One region of the Micromonospora sp. NPDC023633 genome, then DNA from elsewhere that is predicted to be linked to it. Evidence: predicted binding sites of a transcription regulator. Region 1 holds the regulator's gene; the other holds the start of a gene.

The links. Region 1 encodes HrcA, which represses chaperone genes, less so after heat shock. Its sites were predicted from a motif close to GGTTNGCACNCTCNNNNNGAGNGTGCNAACC; they were not measured.
Region 2: groL (chaperonin GroEL) is a predicted target of HrcA. The motif match lies at 3,162-3,192, and genes of this name have one in related genera.

Annotation. Positions count from the first base shown of each region.
Region 1 is NZ_JBFABB010000025.1:23,411-30,400, forward strand. It holds gene AB0G13_RS10640 (serine hydrolase domain-containing protein) at 1-248, opposite strand, end outside; gene AB0G13_RS10645 (histidine triad nucleotide-binding protein) at 245-604, opposite strand; gene AB0G13_RS10650 (SDR family oxidoreductase) at 701-1,462, shown strand; gene AB0G13_RS10655 (16S rRNA (uracil(1498)-N(3))-methyltransferase) at 1,643-2,377, opposite strand; gene dnaJ (molecular chaperone DnaJ) at 2,425-3,570, opposite strand; gene hrcA (heat-inducible transcriptional repressor HrcA) at 3,644-4,666, opposite strand; gene AB0G13_RS10670 (DUF4870 domain-containing protein) at 4,908-5,549, shown strand; gene hemW (radical SAM family heme chaperone HemW) at 5,590-6,813, opposite strand; gene AB0G13_RS10680 (enoyl-CoA hydratase-related protein) at 6,833-6,990, shown strand, end outside.
Region 2 is NZ_JBFABB010000174.1:958-7,947, reverse strand. It holds gene AB0G13_RS31705 (GNAT family N-acetyltransferase) at 70-999, shown strand; gene AB0G13_RS31700 (hypothetical protein) at 1,090-1,287, shown strand; gene groL (chaperonin GroEL) at 1,344-2,966, opposite strand; gene AB0G13_RS31690 (hypothetical protein) at 3,240-4,400, opposite strand; gene AB0G13_RS31685 (cold-shock protein) at 4,582-4,785, opposite strand; gene AB0G13_RS31680 (GNAT family N-acetyltransferase) at 4,996-5,529, shown strand; gene paaN (phenylacetic acid degradation protein PaaN) at 5,581-6,990, opposite strand, start outside.

The sequences.
Region 1 (6,990 bases):
GGGTCGTCGAGGTCGAGCAGGCCGTCGTCGCGGCACTGGAGCGTCAGCACGGCGGTGAACGTCTTCGTGACCGACCCGATCCGGAACCGGGTGCCCGGCCCCAGCTCGGTGTCGTTGCCGGTCCCACCCACGGCGCACGTCCAGAGCGACCGGTCCGCCCGGTGCAGGGCCGCCGACACCGCCGGCACCCGGGCCTGCGCCTGGACCGTGCGCACCAGCCGGGACAGGCGGTCGTCGACCGCCGTCACGCGAGGTTCCGGGCCAGCATCGGGCCCAGCGGCGCCCCGCCGAGCACGTGCGCGTGCACGTGGAAGACCTCCTGGCCGCCGTACGCGCCGGTGTTGAACATCAGCCGGAAGCCGTCGCCGAGCAGCCCCTCGTCCTCGGCCACCGCGGCGGCCGTGGCGAGCACCTCCCCGGCCAGCGCCGGGTCGCCCTGGGCGAGCGTCGCCACATCGGCGTAGTGCTCCTTCGGGATGACCAGCACGTGCACCGGCGCCTTCGGGCCGATGTCGCGGAAGGCGAGCGTGGTGGCGGTTTCCCGGACGATCGTGGCCGGGATCTCCCCGGCGACGATCCGGCAGAACAGGCAGTCGGTTCCCATCGGGGCAGTGTAAGGAAGGGCACCTCGTCGACGCCGGCCGTGCGGGAGGGGACCCTTTCCCACGAAGGGGCGGGACGGCCGGGCATGATGGCCGGCGTGACTTCACGGGCGGTACTGGTGACGGGGGCCTCGCGCGGCATCGGGCAGGCGGTGGCGACCGCGTTCGCGGCCGGCGGCGACCGGGTGGCGATCCACCACCGGGACTCTGCGGAGCTGGCCGAGCGGCTGCGCGCCGAACTGCCCGGCGAGGGGCACGTGGTGGTCCGCGCCGACCTGACCGACCCGGACGCCGTACGGGCAATGGTCGACGAGGCAGCCGGCCTGCTCGGCGGGCTGGACGTGCTGGTCAACAACGCCGGGGTGTACGGCGAGCGGGACGCCCCGCACCCGGTCTTCGGCGCCTCCTACGAGCAGTGGCGCGCGCAGTGGCGGCTGGTGCTGGAGACCAACCTGACCGGCGCGGGCAACGTCATCTGGTGCGCCGCCCAGCACATGCGCGACCGGGGCGGCCGGATCGTCAACGTCTCCTCCCGGGGAGCCTTCCGGGGCGAGCCGGAGCAGCCGGCGTACGGGGCGAGCAAGGCGGGGCTGAACGCGTTGGGGCAGTCGCTGGCGGTGGCCCTCGCCCCGTACGGCATCACGATCGCCACGGTCGCCCCGGGCTTCGTGGAGACCGACATGACCACCGGACACCTGAGCGGGGACCGAGGCGCCGCGATCCGGGCGCAGAGCCCGTTCAACCGGGTGGCCCGCCCCGAGGAGATCGCCGCCGCCGTGCACTGGCTCGCCTCCCCGCAGGCGGAGTGGGCCTCCGGCACCATCGTCGACCTCAACGGCGCCTCCTACCTCCGCAGCTGACCACCCACCCTCACTCCCGCCCCGCCACGCCCCCGCCGGTCTCGGCGATCATGCAGTTGTGGCGCCCCACAAATACCGCGAAAACGCATATTCCACCCACCACAACTGCAAGATCGATCGTGGGCGGACGGGATGGGGCGGGGGCGGGGGCGGGGGCGGCGGCGGGTGTCAGGTGGGTGGTCACCAGTGGGCCAGGCGGGTGGCGAGGACCGAGAGGGCGGCCACGCCGGCGGTGGAGGTGCGCAGCACCGAGGGGCCCAGGCGGACCGGGCGGGCACCGGCGGCCCGGAACGCGTCCAGCTCGGCGTCGGCGATGCCGCCCTCCGGGCCCACCACCAGCACGATCTCACCGGCCGCCGGCAGCTCGACGGTGGTCAGCCGCTCCCGCGCCTCCTCGTGCAGCACGAACGCGGCAGCGGCACCGGCGATCCGGCGGGCCACCGTCGCGGTGGACTCGTCGGGGGCGCCGGCCACCACGGGCAGCCAGGCGCGGCGGGCCTGCTTGGCCGCCTCCCGGGCCGTCGCCGCCCACTTCTCGCGCGCCCGTACGCCCCGGTCGCCGCGCCACTGGGTCACCGAGCGGGCGGCCGCCCAGGGCACGATCTCGTCCACGCCGACCTCGGTCATCGCCTGCACGGCCAGCTCGCCCCGGTCGCCCTTGGCGATGCCCTGCACCACCACCAGGCGCGGGACGGACGCGTCGACGTACCCCCGGGAGGTGATCTCCAGGTCGAGGGTGCCCCGGCCGACGGCGGCGACCACCGCGGCAGCGGTGCCGCCCCGGCCGTCGGCGAGCAGCAGCTCCTCGCCGACGCGCAGCCGTTGCACGGTGGCGGCGTGGTGCCCCTCGGGACCGTCGAGGGTCAGCCGGTCGGCGGTGGGCAGCGGGTCGACCAGGAACAGCGGCGCGGACACGACGATCAGGCTAGCCGCCCCGGCGGGCGCCGGGGCGGTCAGGCCGGTCAGGCGTGGCCGTTGAAGGCGTCGCGCATCCGGGAAAAGAAGCCGCCCTGCTTGGTGAGCTCGGCGACCTCCTCGCCCCGGGTCTTGGCGAAGTCGCGCAGCATCTTCTCCTGGTCGGCGTCGAGCTTGGTGGGGGTGCGCACGTCGAGGTGGACGTAGAGGTCGCCCCGGCCGGTGCCGCGCAGGTGCGGCACGCCTCGGGCGCGCAGCCGCAGGGTGCTGCCCGGCTGGGTGCCGGCCTTGACGTCGACCGTCTCCTCGCTGTCCAGCGTCTTGATGGTCAGCCGGGTGCCGAGGGCCGCCGCGGTCATCGGCACCGTGACCCGGCAGTGCAGGTCGTCGCCCTTGCGGGAGTAGACGTCGTGCGGCCGCTCGTGGATCTCCACGTAGAGGTCGCCGGCCGTGCCGCCGCCCGGGCCGACCTCGCCCTGCTGGGCGAGGCGGATGCGCATGCCGTCCTCGACACCGGCCGGGATCTTGACGGTCAGCGAACGCCGGGTGCGGACGCGGCCGTCGCCGGCGCAGGTCGGGCACGGGTGCGGGATGGTGGTGCCATAGCCCTGGCAGACCGTGCACGGCCGGGCGGAGACCACCTGACCGAGGAAGGTGCGCTGCACGGACTGCACCTCGCCCCGGCCGGCGCACGCCTCACAGGTGGCCAGATGGGTGCCGGCCGCCGTGCCGGCGCCCGAGCAGGTGGTGCAGAGCACGGCGGTGTCGACGGTGATCGGCGCCTCGACGCCGAACGCGGTCTCGTGCAGGTCCAGCTCCAGCCGCAGGATCGCGTCCGCGCCGGGCCGGGTCCGCGGTCGCGGACCCCGCGAACCGCCGGCCGCGCCGCCGAAGAACGCGTCCATGATGTCCTGGAAGCCGACGAACGGCCCGGCGCCGCCGGGGCCGCCCGGGCCACCCGCACCCCCGCCGCCGGGGGCGAGCGGGTCGCCGCCCAGGTCGACGATCTGCCGTTTCCGGTCGTCCGAGAGGACCTCGTACGCGGCGTTGATGTCCTTGAACTTCTCCTGGGCCTCCGGATCCGGATTCACGTCCGGGTGGAACTGCCGCGCCAGCTTGCGGTAGGCGCGCTTGATCTCGTCGTCGGAGGCTTCCCGGCTCACCCCGAGAATGCCGTAGTAGTCCCTGGCCACTGCGTTCCGTGTCCTCATGTTCGTCTCGCGTTGCGCCGGTCGGCGGCCGGAGCCGGCCGTCGGCCCTGACTGGTCAGTTCTGGGCCAGCAGCTCGCCCACGTAGCGTGCCACGGCCCGCACCGTGGCGATGGTGCCGGGGTAGTCCATCCGGGTCGGCCCGAGCACACCGAGGCCACCGACGCTGGTCGTGCCCGGCCCGTAGCCGGTGCTGACCACCGAGGCGGCGCGCAGGTTGTCGATCTCGTTCTCGTCGCCGATCAGAACCCGGGTCGTGCTCGGCTCCGCCTCGCCGATGAGCTTGAGCATGACGACCTCCTCTTCCAGCGCCTCCAGGATGGGGCGCAGGGAGCCCTGGAAGTCGAGCAGGCCCCCACGGGTGAGGTTGGCCGTGCCGGCCAGCGCGATCCGCTCCTCGTGCCGCTCGATCAGCGTCTCCAGCAGCACGGTGGAGAGGGTGGTCATGGCCGGCCGCAGGTGCGGCACCGACTCCTCGACCAGCGCCTGCACCAGCGGCGGGGTCTCCGACAGCCGGGTGCCGACCAGCTTCTCGTTGACCAGCCGGCGCAGGTCCGTGACGTCGTCGGCGGGGATCGGCGCGGGCAGCTCGACGAGCCGCTGCTCGACCCGGCCGGTGTCGGCGATCATGACCAGCATCAGCCGGGTGGTGGAGATCGGCACCAGCTCCAGATGGCGCACCGAGGAGCGGGCCAGGCTCGGGTACTGCACGACGGCGACCTGCCGGGTGAGTTGCGCCAGCAGGCGGACGGTGCGGTGCACCACGTCATCGAGGTCGACGGCGCCGACCAGGAAACGCTCGATCGCCCGGCGCTCGGCCGGGCTGAGCGGCTTCACCCGGGACAGCCGGTCCACGAAGAGCCGGTAGCCCCGGTCGGTGGGCACCCGGCCGGCGCTGGTGTGCGGCTGGCGGATGTAGCCCTCCTCCTCCAGCACGGCCATGTCGTTGCGGACGGTCGCCGGTGAGACCCCCAGCTGGTGCCGCTCGACCAGCGCCTTGCTGCCGACGGGCTCCTGCGTGGCGACGTAGTCCTCGACGATCGCGCGCAGCACGGCGAGCTTGCGGTCGTCGAGACCCATCCTCCCCACCTCCTGTCGCACGTCGGCCCCGCACGCGGGGGACCGGGCGGGCTGCTGGCACTCGACTGTAGCGAGTGCCAGTCTACGTCGGCGGGGCCGCCGACGCGATGATCGACCTGGGGCGATCAGTCCGATCGGCGACCGTGCGGGTCCGCCCGACGGCCCCGGGGACCGGTCGTCCGGGCGTCCACGCCGGTGTCACGCTGGTGCGGCCTTGCCGGCTGCCCCTACCGTGACCTCCATGACTGAACCACCTCGCCCTCCCGGAGCGGGGGACCCCGGCTTCCCGCCGGACCCGACCGCTCCGTCGGGGTTTCCCGGCCACGCCGGCTCCGGCGACCCCACCGCACCACTGTCCGGGGCGCCGGGCCCGGGCAGCCATCCTCCACCCGGTGACTATCCGCCGCCCACCGGCGACCAACCGCCGTCGGGCGGCTATCCCCCGCCCGGCGGCTACCCCCCGCCCGGCGGCTACCCGCCGGGGGCCGGCTATCCCGCTGGCGGCGGCTACGGCCCGCCGACGGGCGGCTACGCCAGCAACGACGACAAGAACTGGGCCCTGATCGCCCACTTCGGCGGCGCGCTCGGCGTGATCGTCGGCGGCGGCCTGCTCGGCTGGCTGGCGCCGCTCATCGCGCTGATGGCGCGGGGGCAGCAGTCGCCGACCGCCCGCGCGCACGCCGTCGCGGCGCTGAACTTCCAGCTCACCTGGACGATCGTCGGGGTGCTGAGCTGGGTGGTCACGCTGATCACCTGCGGGGTGCTGTTCTTCGTCCCGATGCTCGTCTGGCTGGTGCCGCTGATCTTCGGCATCGTCGGTGGGGTCAAGGCCAACGAGGGCGTGCTCTACCGCTACCCGATGACCTACGGCTTCACCAGGTGACCCGGGTCGGCCGCTCCCCCGGCCGGCCCCGGCACGCGGTTCAGGGCAGCAGGTCACGGACGACCGCGTCGGCGAGCAGCCGGCCCCGCAGGGTCAGCACGGCCCGGCCGGCCGCGTGCTCGTCGGCGGCCAGCAGCCCGTCGGCGAGGGCCCGCGCGGCGCCGGCCCGGCCGGCGTCGTCGAGGGCGTCCAGGGGCAGCCCGGAGGCGAGGCGCAGCCGGAGCATGACGTCCTCCATGTGCGCCTCGTCGGCCGTGAGCACCTCGCGGGCCAGGCCGGGCGAGTCGCCCGCGGCCAGCCGCTTCGCGTACGTCGTGGGGTGCTTGACGTTCCACCAGCGCACGCCGCCGACGTGGCTGTGCGCCCCCGGGCCGAGCCCCCACCAGTCGGCGCCGGTCCAGTAGAGCAGGTTGTGCCGGCACCGGGCCGCCTCGTCGCGGGCCCAGTTCGACACCTCGTACCAGGACAGACCGGCCGCGCCCAGGGCGGCCTCCGCGGCGAGGTAGCGGTCCGCGGCGACGTCGTCGGAGGGGTACGGCAGCTCGCCGCGCCGCATCCGGGCGGCCAGCCGGGTGCCGTCCTCCACGATCAGGGCGTACGCGCTGACGTGGTCCACCCCGGCGGCGACGACCTGGTCGAGCGAGGCGGCGAAGTCCGCCTCGGTCTCCCCCGGGGTGCCGTAGATCAGGTCCAGGTTGACGTGGTCGAACCCGGCGTCGCGCGCCTCGCGGGCGGCGGCGACGGCCCGGCCGGCGCTGTGCGTGCGGTCGAGGATCGCCAGCACCCCCGGCGCGGCGGACTGCATGCCCAGCGAGATCCGGGTGTAGCCGGCGGCCCGCAGCACCCTCAGCGACTCCGGCGTGACCGACTCCGGGTTGGCCTCGGTGGTCACCTCGGCGTCGGCCGCGAGCCCCCAGGTGCGGTCGATGCCGTCGAGGATCCGGGCCAGGTCGTCGGCGGGGAGCAGGGTCGGGGTGCCGCCGCCGACGAAGACCGTGTCGACGCGGGGCGGCGGGGCGTCGCCCAGCACCCGGCGGGCGAGCGCCAGCTCGGCCAGCACGGTGTCGGCGTAGTCCTCCCGGCTCGCCCCGCCGCCCAGCTCGGCGGCGGTGTACGTGTTGAAGTCGCAGTAGCCGCAGCGGCTGGCGCAGAACGGGACGTGCACGTACACGCCGAAGCCGCGCGCGCCGACGGCACGGGTGGCGGTGGCGGGCAGCGAGCCGTCGACCGGGACGGTTTCGCCTTCTGGAAGGACGCCGGGCATGGCCACTAGTGTGCCCGGCATGACCTCTCCCGACGTGCTCGTGCGGGCCGCCACGGCCCGTGGGGTGACCACCCTCACCCTGGACAGCCCGCACAACCGCAACGCGCTCTCCACGCCGCTGATGACCCAGCTGCTGGCCGGCCTCGCCGAGGCGGTCGCCGACGACGCCGTACGCGT
Region 2 (6,990 bases), on a different contig from region 1:
CGCCGGCCGGGCGGCGCCAACAGGGCCCCTTCCCGACAGAAACGCTCCGGTGATCTAGGGTCGGCGTCCATGGACCTGGAGATCGTCGAGCTGGGGCCCGACCAGCGGCCCGCCGTGGTGGAGCTCTGCGGGCGGGCACTCGACCTGCCGGAGGACGCGGCCGAGGCGCCAGCGATCGTGGACACGCTCTGGGCGCGGGCCGCCACCCATCGTCCGGTGGTCGCGTGGGGCGCGTACCGGGAGGGGCGCCTCGTGGGCGCACTCGTCGGCTCTCTCGCCGCCGGCGACGGCGACGCCCGTGGTCACGTCGACCTGGTCGCGGTGGCGCCGGAGCAGCGGCGGCAGGGTGTCGGGCGGGCGCTGCTGGCGGTCGCCGAGGCGCGGTTCGCCGGCCTCGGCGCGGCCGAGGTGCTGCTCGCCGGGCACCCGCCGCACTACGCCTGGCCCGGCATCGACGTGCGCTACACCCCGGCGGTCTGCGCCGCGCTGGCGCTCGGCTACCGGCAGGACCGGACGGCGTGGAACATGACCGCCGACCTGTCGTACGACGACTCGCCCGCGCTGCGTCCGACGGAGCCCGCGGAGGCGCGGCTGGCCGGGCGGGGGGTGACGGTCCGCCGCGCCGGGGCGGGCGACCTGCCGGCGCTGGCGGAGTTCGCCCGCGCCACCTTCGGCGGGGCCTGGGACGCCGAGCTGGCCGGCTCGGTGGGCCGGGAGGGGGCGGGCTGTCACCTGGCCGAACGCGACGGCGAGGTGCTCGGTTTCGCCGCGTACGGCTCGTCCCGGCCGAGCTGGTTCGGCCCGATGGGCACCGCCCCGGCGGCCGAGGGCTCGGGGATCGGCGGGGTGCTGCTGCGCCGGTGCCTGCGCGACCAGCGGGCGGCGGGCGTGACGGCGGCGCAGATCGGCTGGGTGGGGCCGGTCCCCTTCTACTCGGGCAGCGCGGGTGCCCGGATCGAACGCGTCTTCTTCCTGTACCGCAAGGCGCTCGGGGCCTGACAACGGGGCGAATGGGATATAGATCCTTATAACGCCATTCGCCCGCATCGGTGATCGTCGCGCCCTACCGTTTCGGTAGAGGAGGCAGCCATGACCACGGACGACGAACGCCCCGGCCCTCTGCCGTTCGACCGGCTCGACTACGGCGACGCCGAGCAGCAGGCGGAGATGGCCGGCGTCGACGAGCCGGCCGACGAGCCGGTGACGCTGGTCGACGAGCCGGTGCAGATCCCGCAGCCGTACGACCGGGCGCAGAAGAGACGCAACCAACGGCCATTGCCGACGTGACAGCGAAAGGGGCGGACCGCTGACGCGGCCCGCCCCTTTCGGCGTTGGAGCTGGACTCAGAAGTCCATGTCCCCGCCACCCGGACCAGCCGGGGCGGCCGGGGTCTTCTCCGGCTTGTCCGCCACGACGGCCTCGGTGGTGAGGAAGAGCGCCGCGATCGACGCGGCGTTCTGCAGCGCCGAGCGGGTCACCTTGGCCGGGTCGATGATGCCCGCGGCCAGCAGGTCGACGTACTCGCCGTTGGCGGCGTTGAGGCCGTGACCCGGGTTGAGGTTGCGGACGTGCTCGACGACCACGCCACCCTCGAGACCGGCGTTGACGGCGATCTGCCGCAGCGGGGCGTCCAGCGCGATCTTGACGATCTGCGCGCCGGTCGCCTCGTCGCCGACCAGGTCCAGCTTGTCGAAGGCGGTCTTGCCGGCCTGGACCAGCGCGACGCCACCACCCGGGACGATGCCCTCCTCGACGGCGGCCTTCGCGTTGCGGACGGCGTCCTCGATGCGGTGCTTGCGCTCCTTCAGCTCGACCTCGGTGGCCGCGCCGACCTTGATAACCGCGACGCCGCCGGCCAGCTTGGCCAGCCGCTCCTGCAGCTTCTCGCGGTCGTAGTCGGAGTCGCTCCGGTCGATCTCGGCCCGGATCTGGTTGACCCGGCCCTGGATCTGCTCGGCGTCGCCGGCACCGTCGACGATGGTGGTCTCGTCCTTGGTCACCACGACCTTGCGGGCGCGGCCCAGCATGTCGAGGCCGACGGCGTCCAGCTTGAGGCCGACCTCCTCGCTGATGACCTGGCCACCGGTGAGGATGGCGATGTCGGCCAGCATGGCCTTGCGGCGGTCACCGAAGCCCGGCGCCTTGACGGCGACCGACTTGAAGGTGCCCCGGACCTTGTTGACGACCAGGGTGGCCAGGGCCTCGCCCTCGATGTCCTCGGCGATGATCAGCAGCGGCTTGCCCGACTGCATGACCTTCTCCAGGATCGGGAGCAGGTCCTTCACCGACGAGATCTTGCTGTTGACGATCAGGAGGTAGGGGTCGTCGAAGACGGCCTCCATGCGCTCCGGGTCGGTCATGAAGTAGGCCGAGATGTAGCCCTTGTCGAAGCGCATACCCTCGGTGAGCTCCAGCTCCAGCCCGAAGGTGTTGCTCTCCTCGACGGTGATGACGCCTTCCTTGCCCACCTTGTCCATCGCCTCGGCGATGATCTCGCCGACGCTGGTGTCACCGGCGGAGATGGAGGCGGTGGAGGCGATCTGCTCCTTGGTCTCGACGTCCTTGGCGAGCTTGAGCAGCTCCTCCGAGACGCTGGCCACGGCGGCCTCGATGCCCCGCTTCAGGGCGATCGGGTTGGCACCGGCGGCCACGTTGCGCAGGCCCTCGCGGACCAGGGCCTGGGCCAGGACGGTCGCCGTCGTCGTGCCGTCACCGGCGACGTCGTCGGTCTTCTTCGCGACCTCCTTGACCAGCTCGGCGCCGATCTTCTCGTAGGGGTCCTCGAGCTCGATCTCCTTGGCGATGCTCACACCATCGTTGGTGATGGTGGGGGCACCCCACTTCTTCTCGAGGACGACGTTGCGGCCCTTGGGGCCGAGGGTCACCTTCACGGCGTCGGCGAGCTGGTTCATGCCCCGCTCGAGGCCGCGGCGCGCCTCTTCGTCGAACGCGATCATCTTGGCCATACGGCGTTGTCCTCCTGGACACTCACGGGCCACCCGAGTGTGTGTCCCGGATGGGCCGCCTGGTGTACGCACCTTGGGACGTCGCCACCTGGCGACGACGACGTCTCCTCGGTCGGGCCGGATAGCCCGCGACGACCGGCCATGTGCCGCAGCCGCGTCTGGACGCCGCTACGACCGTGGCCCTACCGCCCCGACCATTGGCACTCACGGTATGCGAGTGCCAATGACTTGTTTAGCACTCTCCCCTGTCGAGTGCAAGCACGACCGCCCCGGTCAGCCGAGTTCACCGGCCAGCCGCGCGCTGTCCACCGGCCCCTCGTGGGCGCGCTGCTCGGCGTACGTGACCACCAGGCCGACCAGCTGGGCGAGGTGGGTCGGCAGGGCCAGCACCGCGCCCACCAGCGCCACCGCGATCACGCCGACCGCCGTGCCGGGCGAGTCCATCGGGGTGGTGCCGAACGGCAGCGCGCCGATGCCCTCCACCATGCCGGCGGCGCCGCTGCCGACGATCACCGCCGCCGCCACCAGCGCCACCCGGCCGAGCAGCAGACCGAGCCGGTCGTGGAACATCCGGAAGGAACGGCCGATCGGGTGCTGCCGCTCGAACAGGTAGACCGGGCCGGCCATGCTGAGCGCGAAGGCGAAGTAGATGCCGGGAATGACGCAGAGGCAGACACCAAGCGTGATGATCACGCTCATCAGCAGGGTCCAGCCCCAGAGGCCCAGGGCCCGGCGCGCCCCGTAGGACAGGGCCGCGCCCATGCTCACCGGCTGACCGGCCGCCTGCCGGGTGACCACCCAGGTGCCGGCCGCCCAGCCCAGGCTCTGCACCAGACCGAAGAGGAGGGCGCTGCCGAGCACCACGGACAGCATGACGCCCATGTCGGTCACGAAGGTGTCGGGCAGCGCGGCGGGGTCGTCGGCCATCGACTGCTCCCACTTCGCGGTCGGGTCGAGGACCAACGAGACCACCGACACCACGAGGGCCGGCAGCACCTGGGTGAGCAGCAGGATCGGCAGCAGCAGCCGCCAGCCACGGCGCACCGCGCCGACGCACCGGCTGAACCAGCCGTTGACGCCGGCGCCGGGCGGGGTGACGAGCGGGTCGGCCGGGTCGAGGCCGTGCCCCGGCGGGTACCACCCGTGGACCGGCTGCCCGGGGTAGGCGACCGGGGCGCCCGGGTACCACGGCTGCCCGCCGTACGGGCCGGAGCCGACCGGGTACCCGCCGGTGGGCGGGAAGACCCAGTCCTGCGGCTGCTGCGGGCCCGCCGGCGCGCCGCCCGGAACGACGGGGTAGCCCGGGACGGCCGGTCCTCCGCTGGCCGGGGGCGTGGCGGCGCCGGGCTCCGGTGCGGCCGGGCCGCCGGGTGGCGTCGCGGCGGGGTCGGGATCTCCCGGGGGCGGCGCGGCTTGGGGCGGCTGGTCGGACATGAACCCTCCTCAGCGATGGCTGGAACGGCTCACGATCCTTCCCTGCCGGCGCAACCGCGCCGAAGCCCGCCCCCGTGGACGGGCCGGCTGACGGCTGCCCGGCCCCCGGGCCACCCCGCCCGGCGCCCCACTGCCGGATCGTCCGGAGGCCGGCCGCCGCCGGGGTGGGAGAAACGCCCGGTCAGGCGATGACGCGCACGCGCTCCGCCTGGGGGCCCTTCTGACCCTGGGCGATCTCGAACTCGACCCGCTGGCCGTCGTCCAGCGCCTTGTAGCCGTCCATCTCGATCGCCGAGAAGTGGACGAAGACGTCCTGCCCGCCGTCGACGGCGATGAAGCCGTAGCCCTTTTCGGAGTTGAACCACTTCACGGTGCCCTGTGCCACGGTGCACTTCCTCACTCTGCGCGGCGTTCCACGACCCCGGAGGCCGGGCGGGCCGGCACCGGAGGACCACCGGCTCGGCGATCGACGAGAGCCGCTGAAACGGTGACCGAAATCGCACGCTACACGAAGCGTGACGACGGCGCACGACCGCAAATCGGGCAAATTCCGACCGAGCGCCATCGGTGTTCGTCGCTGTGATAGGGATGCGTCATGACGAGCACGCCCGACGGGTCGGGACCGGCGCGGCGGGCGGAGATCCGGCGGGTCCGACCGCGCGACGCGGCCCGGATGCGGGCCCTGCGGCTGGAGATGCTCGCCGACGCCCCGCTGGCCTTCCTGGAGACCCTCGCCGACGCGGCGGCCCGCCCGCACGCGGACTACGCGGCCCGGATCGCGTCCGTCTCCGCCGGGCCCGGCACCGCACAGTTCGTCGCGGACCCGGGCGGCCGGCTCGTCGGGCACGCCGGCGGCACGGCGGCCCCCGGGGAGGCGGGGCTGACCGTCGTGTACGCCGTCTACGTCACCCCGCCCTGGCGGGGCACCGGCCTCCTCGGCGACCTGGTCGACGCGGTCGCGGCCTGGTCCCGGGCCTGCGGGCGCCCCGAACTGATGCTGGAGGTCGTGGTCGGCAACGACCGGGCCTGTCGCGCGTACCGGCGGCTGGGCTTCGTCGACACCGGCGTACGCGTCCCACACCCCACCGTCCCGGCGCTCACCGAACTCCAGATGCGCCGACCGGCCTGACGCGGCTGCCCGGACCGGCCCTTCCGGGGCCGGTCCGGGCAGCCGGACTCCTCACGCGTGGCGGCGGGACTGCACGATGCGGAACCGGTTGGCCACGTAGGCGCCGTCGGTGAGCGCGGAGTTGGCCGCCGCGTTGGCGCCGCTGCCGTGGAAGTCGGAGAAGGCCGCCGACTGGTTCACGAAGACCCCGCCGGTCAGGTTGCAGGACAGGTGCACCCCGACCTCGATCGCCGCCGCCTCGGCCGCGTCGAGGACCGCCTCGTCGGTGGAGTAGACCGCCGCGGTGAGCGCGCCCTTCTCGCCGACCGTGGAGCGCAGGATCTCCAGGCTGTGCGTGGTGGAGTCCGTGGCGATGGCGAACGAGATCGGCCCGAACCACTCCTTCGAGTAGGTCGCGGTGTCGTCGGCCGCCAGCCGGACCACCGTCGGCGTGCGGACCACCGCGCCGGGGAAGGCGGGGTGCTCGACCGTACGCGACTCCAGCACCGCCTCGCCGACCTTGGTGACCTCGTCGAGGCGCTCCAGCACCCCGTCGTTGACGATGGCGCCGGTCATCTCCACCCCGCGCGCCGGATCTGCGGTGATCTTGGCAACCGCCGCGGCGATCCCGCCCGCCACCTCGTCGAAGCTCTTGTGGCCCTGGTCGGTGGCGATGCCGTCGCGGGGGATCAGGATGTTCTGCGACGTGGTGCACATCTGGCCGCTGTAGAGGGTCAGGGTGAAGCCGAGGTTGCGGCACATCCCGGCGAAGTCGTCGGTGGAGTCGATCACCACCGTGTTCAGCCCGGCCTTCTCGGTGTACACCGCCGCCTGCCGGGCGTTGGCCTCCAGCCAGTCGCCGTACTCGGTGGAGCCGGTGAAGTCGATGATCTTCACCGCCGGGTGCAGGGCCAGCGTGGAGGCGAGCTTCTCGCTGGGGGCCTCGGGTGCGAGCAGCACCAGGTTCGGGTCGAAGCCGGCCTCGGCGAGCACCTCCCGGGCGTACTTCACCGTGATCGCCAGCGGCAGCACCGCGCGCGGGTGCGGCTTGACGACCACCGGGTTGCCCGTCACCAGCGAGGCGAACAGCCCCGGGTACGAGTTCCAGGTCGGGAAGGTGTTGCAGCCGATCACCAGCGCCACACCACGGGGCACCACGTGGAAGGTCTTGGTCATCCGCAGCGGGTCGCCCTTGCCGGCCGCCTTCTCCCAGCCCGCCGTCCCCGGGTGCCGGGTCATCTCGGCGTACGCGTAGGCGACCGCCTCCAGCGCGCGGTCCAGCGCGTGCGCGCCGCCGGCCTGAAAGGCCATCACGAAGGCCTGGCCGCTGGTGAACTGCACCGCGTTGGCCAGCTCGAAGATGTGCTTGTGCAGCCGGTCGAGGATCTCCAGACAGACCCCCGCCCGGGCCTGCGGGCCGGCGTCGCGCCAGCCGGGCAGGGCGGCGGAGGCGGCGGCGAGCAGCTCGTCGGCGCCGGCGTG